Regions from separate parts of the Kocuria gwangalliensis genome, predicted to be linked through region 2. Evidence: riboswitches for the same ligand, from Rfam matches in the RefSeq annotation. Region 2 holds a riboswitch; the other holds the start of a gene.
The links. A riboswitch is a leader RNA that binds a small molecule or an ion and turns the genes downstream of it on or off. The one in region 2 is predicted to bind thiamine pyrophosphate.
Positions count from the first base shown of each region.

Region 1: linked by a shared signal. The riboswitch ahead of ABEA06_RS04005 (bifunctional hydroxymethylpyrimidine kinase/phosphomethylpyrimidine kinase) and the one ahead of ABEA06_RS00900 (ECF transporter S component) in region 2 are both predicted to bind thiamine pyrophosphate.

Region 1 is NZ_BAABLN010000008.1:153,733-157,130, reverse strand. It holds gene ABEA06_RS04010 (Rne/Rng family ribonuclease) at 1-1,201, shown strand, start outside; TPP riboswitch at 1,281-1,375, shown strand; gene ABEA06_RS04005 (bifunctional hydroxymethylpyrimidine kinase/phosphomethylpyrimidine kinase) at 1,363-2,901, shown strand; gene rplU (50S ribosomal protein L21) at 3,114-3,398, shown strand, end outside.
Region 2 is NZ_BAABLN010000001.1:201,627-205,024, forward strand. It holds gene ABEA06_RS00895 (ABC transporter ATP-binding protein) at 1-1,314, opposite strand, end outside; gene ABEA06_RS00900 (ECF transporter S component) at 1,311-1,928, opposite strand; TPP riboswitch at 1,990-2,096, opposite strand; gene ABEA06_RS00905 (DUF4235 domain-containing protein) at 2,173-2,436, opposite strand; gene mnhG (monovalent cation/H(+) antiporter subunit G) at 2,531-2,896, opposite strand; gene ABEA06_RS00915 (monovalent cation/H+ antiporter complex subunit F) at 2,893-3,156, opposite strand; gene ABEA06_RS00920 (Na+/H+ antiporter subunit E) at 3,160-3,398, opposite strand, start outside.

The sequences.
Region 1 (3,398 bases), on a different contig from region 2:
CACCAAGCACCAGGTCGCGGAGGTGACCTCCCTGGGTCTGGTGCAGATGACGCGCAAGCGCATGGGCACGGGCCTGCTCGAAGTCTTCTCGGAGCCGTGCGAGGCGTGTGCCGGTCGCGGCGCGATCGTGCACGACCACCCGCTCAAGGGGCGCGCCGGGGATTCGGGCGCGGACCACCGCACCAACCGCAACGAGCGCAAACGCTCCAAGCACAAGCAGCAGCACCAGGGTGCTCAGCCGGGCGGATCGCAGGACAAGCCCAAGAACACCGGTAACGGTGGCAACGGCTCGGACAACGGCCACGCGGGCAGCGAGGAAGACTCCAAGGCCCGCGCCGAGGCGGCTCGCAGCGCACTGGCCAGTATCGCGGCGGCTTCACAGCACGACGACGACGCCGCGCCGGGTCAGCCGGGTGACGCCCAGTCCGCCGAGCGCTCCGGCGGCGAGGGCCAGGCGAAGGATCAGTCCGGTGCCCAGGACAACCAGGAACACGGTGATCAGGACGGCGATCGTCGCCGTAAGAAGCGTCGCGGCAAGCGCAGTCGTGGCCGAGGTCAGTCGGGTCAGGACGGCCAGGGCGAGGACGCGTCGTCAGCGGATTCCCAGGACTCGGCCCGCGGTGACCGCGGCCGGGAGTCGAACGACACGGGCGAGGGCCCTTCGTCCAGTCTCACCATTCATGGTGAGGTCATCGAGTTGCCCCACGGCAGCGCTCACCACGAGGAGCAGTCGCAGACCGGTCAGCAGTCATTCACGCTGGACTCGCTGACCGCGGCCTTCACGGAGGAACCCGCTCACGACGCAACCCGGGAGCAGTCCTCGGACGGGCAGCCGGCACGTGATACGGCCTCGCAGGAGCAGTCCTCGCGTGGCAGCCGCGGAGGCCGTTCGCGCCGGGCCCAGCGCCCGGCAACCAATGAGTCGCAACCGGGGGGCGCCAAGGCGGCCGTGGCACCCGCTGCGGAGGCGGAGATCAAGCCGGCCACGCGGCGTCGTTCCCGCCGAGCGTCCGCACCCGCGGCGGCACCGGGAACGGCCAGTGTTCGGACCCACGAGCCGGTTGGTACGGAGGAACCCGTCAAGCGGTTCACGGCCGATATCTCTCAGCAGAAGGCGCCCAAGGCCTCGGCTCAGCCCACCGTGGTGGGCGTGGGTGTGAAGGCCGAGGACATGAAGATGACGGGTGGCGCCACGAGCTGACACCGGTCACCGACCGCAAGACATGACATGCCACAAGGGTGCGGGAATCAGAACCCCGCACCCTTGTGGCATGATCTGTACCACTGACACGGGGTGCCGCACGAGCGGCTGAGATAACACCCGTTGAACCTGATCTAGCTCGTACTAGCGAAGGGAATGTCGTGCTGACTACGCATTCTGCTGTTCCAACCGTGCCCCGCGTCCTGTCGATCGCGGGCACCGATCCCACGGGCGGCGCCGGGCAGGCCGCCGACCTGAAGTCCATCGCCGCAATGGGCGGTTACGGCATGAACGTGATCACCGCGGTGGTGGCCCAGAACACCAAGGGCGTGATCGACATCCACACCCCACCCGTGCGGGTCCTCCGCGCCCAGCTCGAGGCCGTGAGCTCCGACGTGACTCTGGACGCGGTCAAGGTGGGCATGCTCGGATCGGTCGAGGTGATCGAGGCCGTGCGCGACTGGCTGGCCGAGGTGAAACCACCGGTGACGGTGCTTGATCCCGTGATGGTGGCCACGGCCGGTGGGCGATTGTTGCGGGCGGAGGCTCAAACGGCCCTGTTGTCACTGCTGCCGTTCGCCGACCTGATCACGCCCAACCTCCCGGAACTGGCCGTGCTGGCCGGTGCGGCGCCGGCTGGCACGTGGACCGAGGCCCTGAGACAGGGCCAAGACGTGGCCGAGCGGTTCGGCACGCGCGTCCTCGTGAAGGGTGGCCACCTGCCCGGAGCGCGAACCCCGGATGCTCTGCTCGAACCCGGGCGGGACGAGCCCGTGATCGTGTTCGACGATCCGCGCGTCGCAACGTCCAACACTCACGGCACCGGGTGTTCTCTGTCCTGCGCCATTGCCACGGTCGTGGCACGCACGGGGGACTGGGTGGGCGCCGTGAGCACGGCGCGCTCGTGGCTGCGCGGCGCGCTCGAACACGCCGACGGTCTCCACGTGGGACGGGGCAACGGCCCCGTACATCATTTCCACCATGCTCAGCATGTTCTGGTGGACACCGACTCCCACGGGCGATTCACGGATGCGCTCTGGCGCGATTGCGAGGGTGTGCGTGGTGAGATCGACACCCTGGACTTCGTTGCCCAGTTGGGCAACGGCACGCTGCCGTCCGAGACCTTCCAGTGGTACCTGGACCAGGACAGGCAGTACTTGGCTGTTTACTCACGTGCGCTGGCCGCGTTGGCCGCGGCGGCGCCGTCGGAATCGGCGCGCGCATTCTTCGCCCACGGAGCGGCGGAGGTCGTGACCGTGGAGTCTGCGCTGCACCGCACGCGGCTCCACGGTGCGCCCCCGCAGCCGGCGTCCGAGGTGACCAAGACGTATTCGGATTTTCTGCTGGCGGCCACGGGAAGTGAGACCTTCGCGGTGGGGGCCGCGGCAGTATTGCCGTGCTACTGGCTCTACGCGGCAGTGGGTGGCGCGCTGACGGAAAAGGCCCGCGCTGCCGGACTGGAACCGCATCCGTACGGCGATTGGCTGGCCACCTACAATGCTCCCGGATTCCACCTCGCGACCGAGCGGGCCAAGGACATCGTGGACCGGGCAGCCGCAACGGCAGACCCGGTTACCCGACGGCGCATGCGGGAGGTGTTCATGCGAGGCTGTGAGCTGGAGCTGCGGTTCTTCGCCGAACCCGTTCGACGCGCCGGGGCCCGCCCGTTTGCCGTAGCTTCCACGCATCGGGTATGCTAGATTTTCGGTGCCGGGTACCAGCGTGTGTGTGGACAGTTAAATCCACCGCGTCAGGCGGCACACTCGGGTTCACCTCCTGTTTGATGCGAAAGCCACGCTAGGCGCGGTCTGCTAGGACTGCCGCGACGTGATGTCTCGACATTCGTGGTCCTCCAGGTGTGTTCCCGACCCTTACACGTAGTCCATAGATGTCGAGAGAAGTGAGTTCCCAAGTGGTGTACGCGATTGTCCGCGCAGGCGGCCGCCAGGAGAAGGTTTCCGTTGGAGACCTCGTGACCCTTGACCGCGTCGCCGGTGAGGCAGGCAGCACCATTCAGCTTCCTGCGCTGCTGCTGGTCGATGGGGACAAGGTCACCTCCGATTCCAAGACCCTGGCCAACGTAAAGGTCACTGCCGAGATCATTGAAGACCTTCGCGGTCCCAAGATCTCGATCATGAAGTACAAGAACAAGACCGGGTACAAGAAGCGTCAGGGCTTCCGCGCCGAGCTGACGACC
Region 2 (3,398 bases):
CAGGTCCAGACGGCGCAGCAGGGTGTCAATGCGCGTCTCGTCCAGCCCCGAGTCGGTACCGCGGCGGGCCGTCCGGAGCGGCCCGTATTCAAGTTCGGCCCGCACGGACGAGCAGAGGAACTGATGCTCCGGGTGCTGGAAGACACTGCCGATGCGGGTGATGAGCTCCGTTCCCTCCCAGAGCGAGGGGTCAGCGGGAGCGTTCCCGGCGAGAGCCCGCGTGGCTTTCACGGTTCCCGCGCACGGCAAGAGCAATCCCGCCAATGTCAGCGCCAGCGTGGACTTCCCGGCGCCGTTCTCGCCCGTGACGGCCAGCGCCTGACCCGCGCGCACGGTCAGGGTGATGCTGTGGGCGACCGGCACAACATTCTCGGTAGCGCATATCTCGTCCCGTCCCGGTGTTCCGCGGGACCAGGCTTTACGCGCCCGACGACGCCGCCGCGCCACCGCTCGCGCGCTCGGCTGGGTTCGGCTCACGGCCAGGTCGTGGACCTCCAGCAGCGGCGTTGCCTGCTGGTCGTACGCCGGGGCGGGAATGGTGGACGGTGTCCAGTCCGGAACCCACGTACCCTGCCGTTGCAAGAGTTCGCGCGCGTCCACGAGGACCTCGCGGGTCGGACCGTCGAACGCTACGCTCCCGTTGTCGTCGAGCACCAGCACTCGGTCCACCACGGATTCCCAGAGGCCGACTCGGTGCTCGACCACGATCATCGTGGTGCCCGCCTGTGACACCGCACGGTCCACCGCGTCGCGCAATTCGACCGCGCCCCGTTCATCCACGCTGGCGGTGGGTTCATCGAGCAGGAGGAGCTGTGGGCGCATGGCCATGGTTCCGGCCAACGCCAGGCGCTGCTTCTGCCCCCCGGACAGCGAGGTGGTGGAATGATCGAGCGGGAGGTCCAACCCGACCTCGGCAAGCGCTGCCTCCACCCGGGACCAGATCTGGTCGCGAGGTACGGCGAGATTCTCGAGGCCGAAAGCGACGTCGTCGCCCACGCGCCCCAAAATGACCTGCGTCTCGGGATCTTGGTGCATGAAACCCACCGATCCGCGCGCGTCGCGCGGATCCACGCCGTTGACGGTGAGTTCCCCGGAGCGGGATTCGCCGTCAGGATCCTGTTCCACACCGGCCATGGCCTGCAGCAGCGTGGACTTACCGGCTCCGGACGGGCCCAGCAGCAGCACACGCTCGCCCGGCCTGATCCGAGCGCTCACGCAGCGCAGGGACGGTTCCTCACGGCCGGGGTAGTGCCACCCGAAATCCGTGAGCACCACGTCCGCCCCGCGCTGCTCCACGGCCACGTGCGCGTTCATCGTCGTGCGGCGCCGGAGGCCAACCCGTTGAGCACGCCCGTCCTCTGCAGCGCCCGGGTGACCAGCCACATCAAGATCCCGGCGATGACCGCACCCGAGAGGGTGGTGAGAGCCGTATAAACCACTCGCTGGTCGAAGGCCCATTCGTAGTTGTAGATGATGCTTTCGTTGATTCCCATGACCAGTCCCGCAAGCGCACCACCTGCCGCCGCGGCGGCCGGGCCGAAGCGACGATAACGGCTCAGCAGGAACACGATCTCCACGGCGGCACCCTGGATCAAACCCGAGAACACCACCGGCCAGCCGAAGTGGGTGCCCAGGAAGCCTTCCAGGACGGCGGCGAGAAGTTCGCAGAAAATCGCGGCTCCGGGCTTGCGGATGATCAGTGCCCCCAGGGTGCCGGCGATCAGCCAACCGCCGCCGATCAGGCCGGTGGCCGGCGGGTAAGCAACCGCAGCGGTGGTCGCCACCGGGTACAACAGGTTGGCCCACGCCCAGAAGACGACGGCGCACAGTGCGGCCAGCACCGCAGCCACCACGATGTCCACCACCCGCCACGACTTCTTGGGGGATTTCCGCTGCGGACGGGCGGTCCTGGATTTGACCTGGGTCATGATGTTCATCCTCCTGATGAGTACAGGAGGGGAAAGAACCGCGCACGGGCCGCGCACGGGTCCTTTGAGATGCTCGACTCCCTAGCGCCGGTATGAACCGGATCAGGTTCGAGGGTCTGCGCTGGTGCGCACTCTCAGCGCCGCTCGGGCGCTCCCCTGTCGTTAGTGCCTCATCCTAGACCAAAAGAAGCGGCGGGGTCGCGTCCGCTGGACGCACCCCCGCCGCTTCCGGCAGTCGGAAAATTTAGATCTCGCTCTGCGACGTGTTGTCCTGGTCACTGTCCATCTTGGCGATGGCGCGCTGGACACCCACCTTGATGAGCGTGCCCACAAGACCGGTCAGAAGGGCCCACACGATGATGTCGCGCCAGGCCTCGTCCGGGTCCGGGTTCTTGGCGGGGGGCTCGTTACCCGTAACCTTTTTCCAGCCCGCGGTCAGCACCTTGTTGGACAGTGCCACGCCGCCCAGTGATGCTGCGGTGCCGGCCAAATCGTACATTTTGCTCATTGAAAGCTCCTCTTCACGGTTCTCGCTGCTTCACTAAGCATACGAAGCAGTTGCTGGTTCTTCGACCACCTCGGCCCGCCACGGGCCGAGATTTTTAGTCGTCACGCCTGGTACTCGCGTACTCGATCACGTTCTTGAGGTCGTCCTGGGTGAGGTTTTCCTCGCGCAGGTGCTTGGACCGGTACGCCGACCGACCCACCATGTGGGCGGAGACGGGGACCGTCAGCAGCATGAACAACCACGCCAGGATCAGCAACGGAATCATTGCGGGGTCGCGCCCCTCAATGCCCACCGCGGTCAGTAACAGCAGCAGGCCGAAGACCTGGGGCTTGGTACCGGCGTGCATACGGGAGAGCAGGTCCGGGAAACGCACCAGACCCACCGCCGCGGCCAGCGACATCAGGCACCCCACCACCATGCACACGGCTGCGACGACATCCAGAATCAGTTCCCACGTCATGACTTCCCCGTTCCCGCGTTACGCGCCACGGTCACGGAGCCCAAGAAGCCGACCAGCGAGACGATGACCAAGAGGAAAATGTTGTTCATGTGATGGTTGTAAACCATCTCGATGGCAAGGGACGCCCCGACAATGGCCAGCAACACGTCACTGGCAATGACTCGATCCAGGAGGGAGGGGCCCTTGGCGAGGCGATAAATGGCCCCGGCCGCGGCCAGTACCAGGAAGACCCCGCAGATCCACACGGCTATCTCGAACACGGTTTACTCCTCTCCCCGCTCGGGCCCGCCACCGGTGCGATACATCTGAGTGGTCGGCGAATGAATCATTCCGGTCGTGGTCGTCTCATTGCCTCCGGTCTCCTGTTTCAGGGCGCGCAGGTCTTCCTTGCTGCCCATGATGTGGATCCACGCGGCCTCGACCCGCAGTGCTGACTCGCGGAAGATCTCGGCCTGTTTCTTGTTGGCGACGTCCAGGACGTGGAAGTACAGGATGCCCGAAC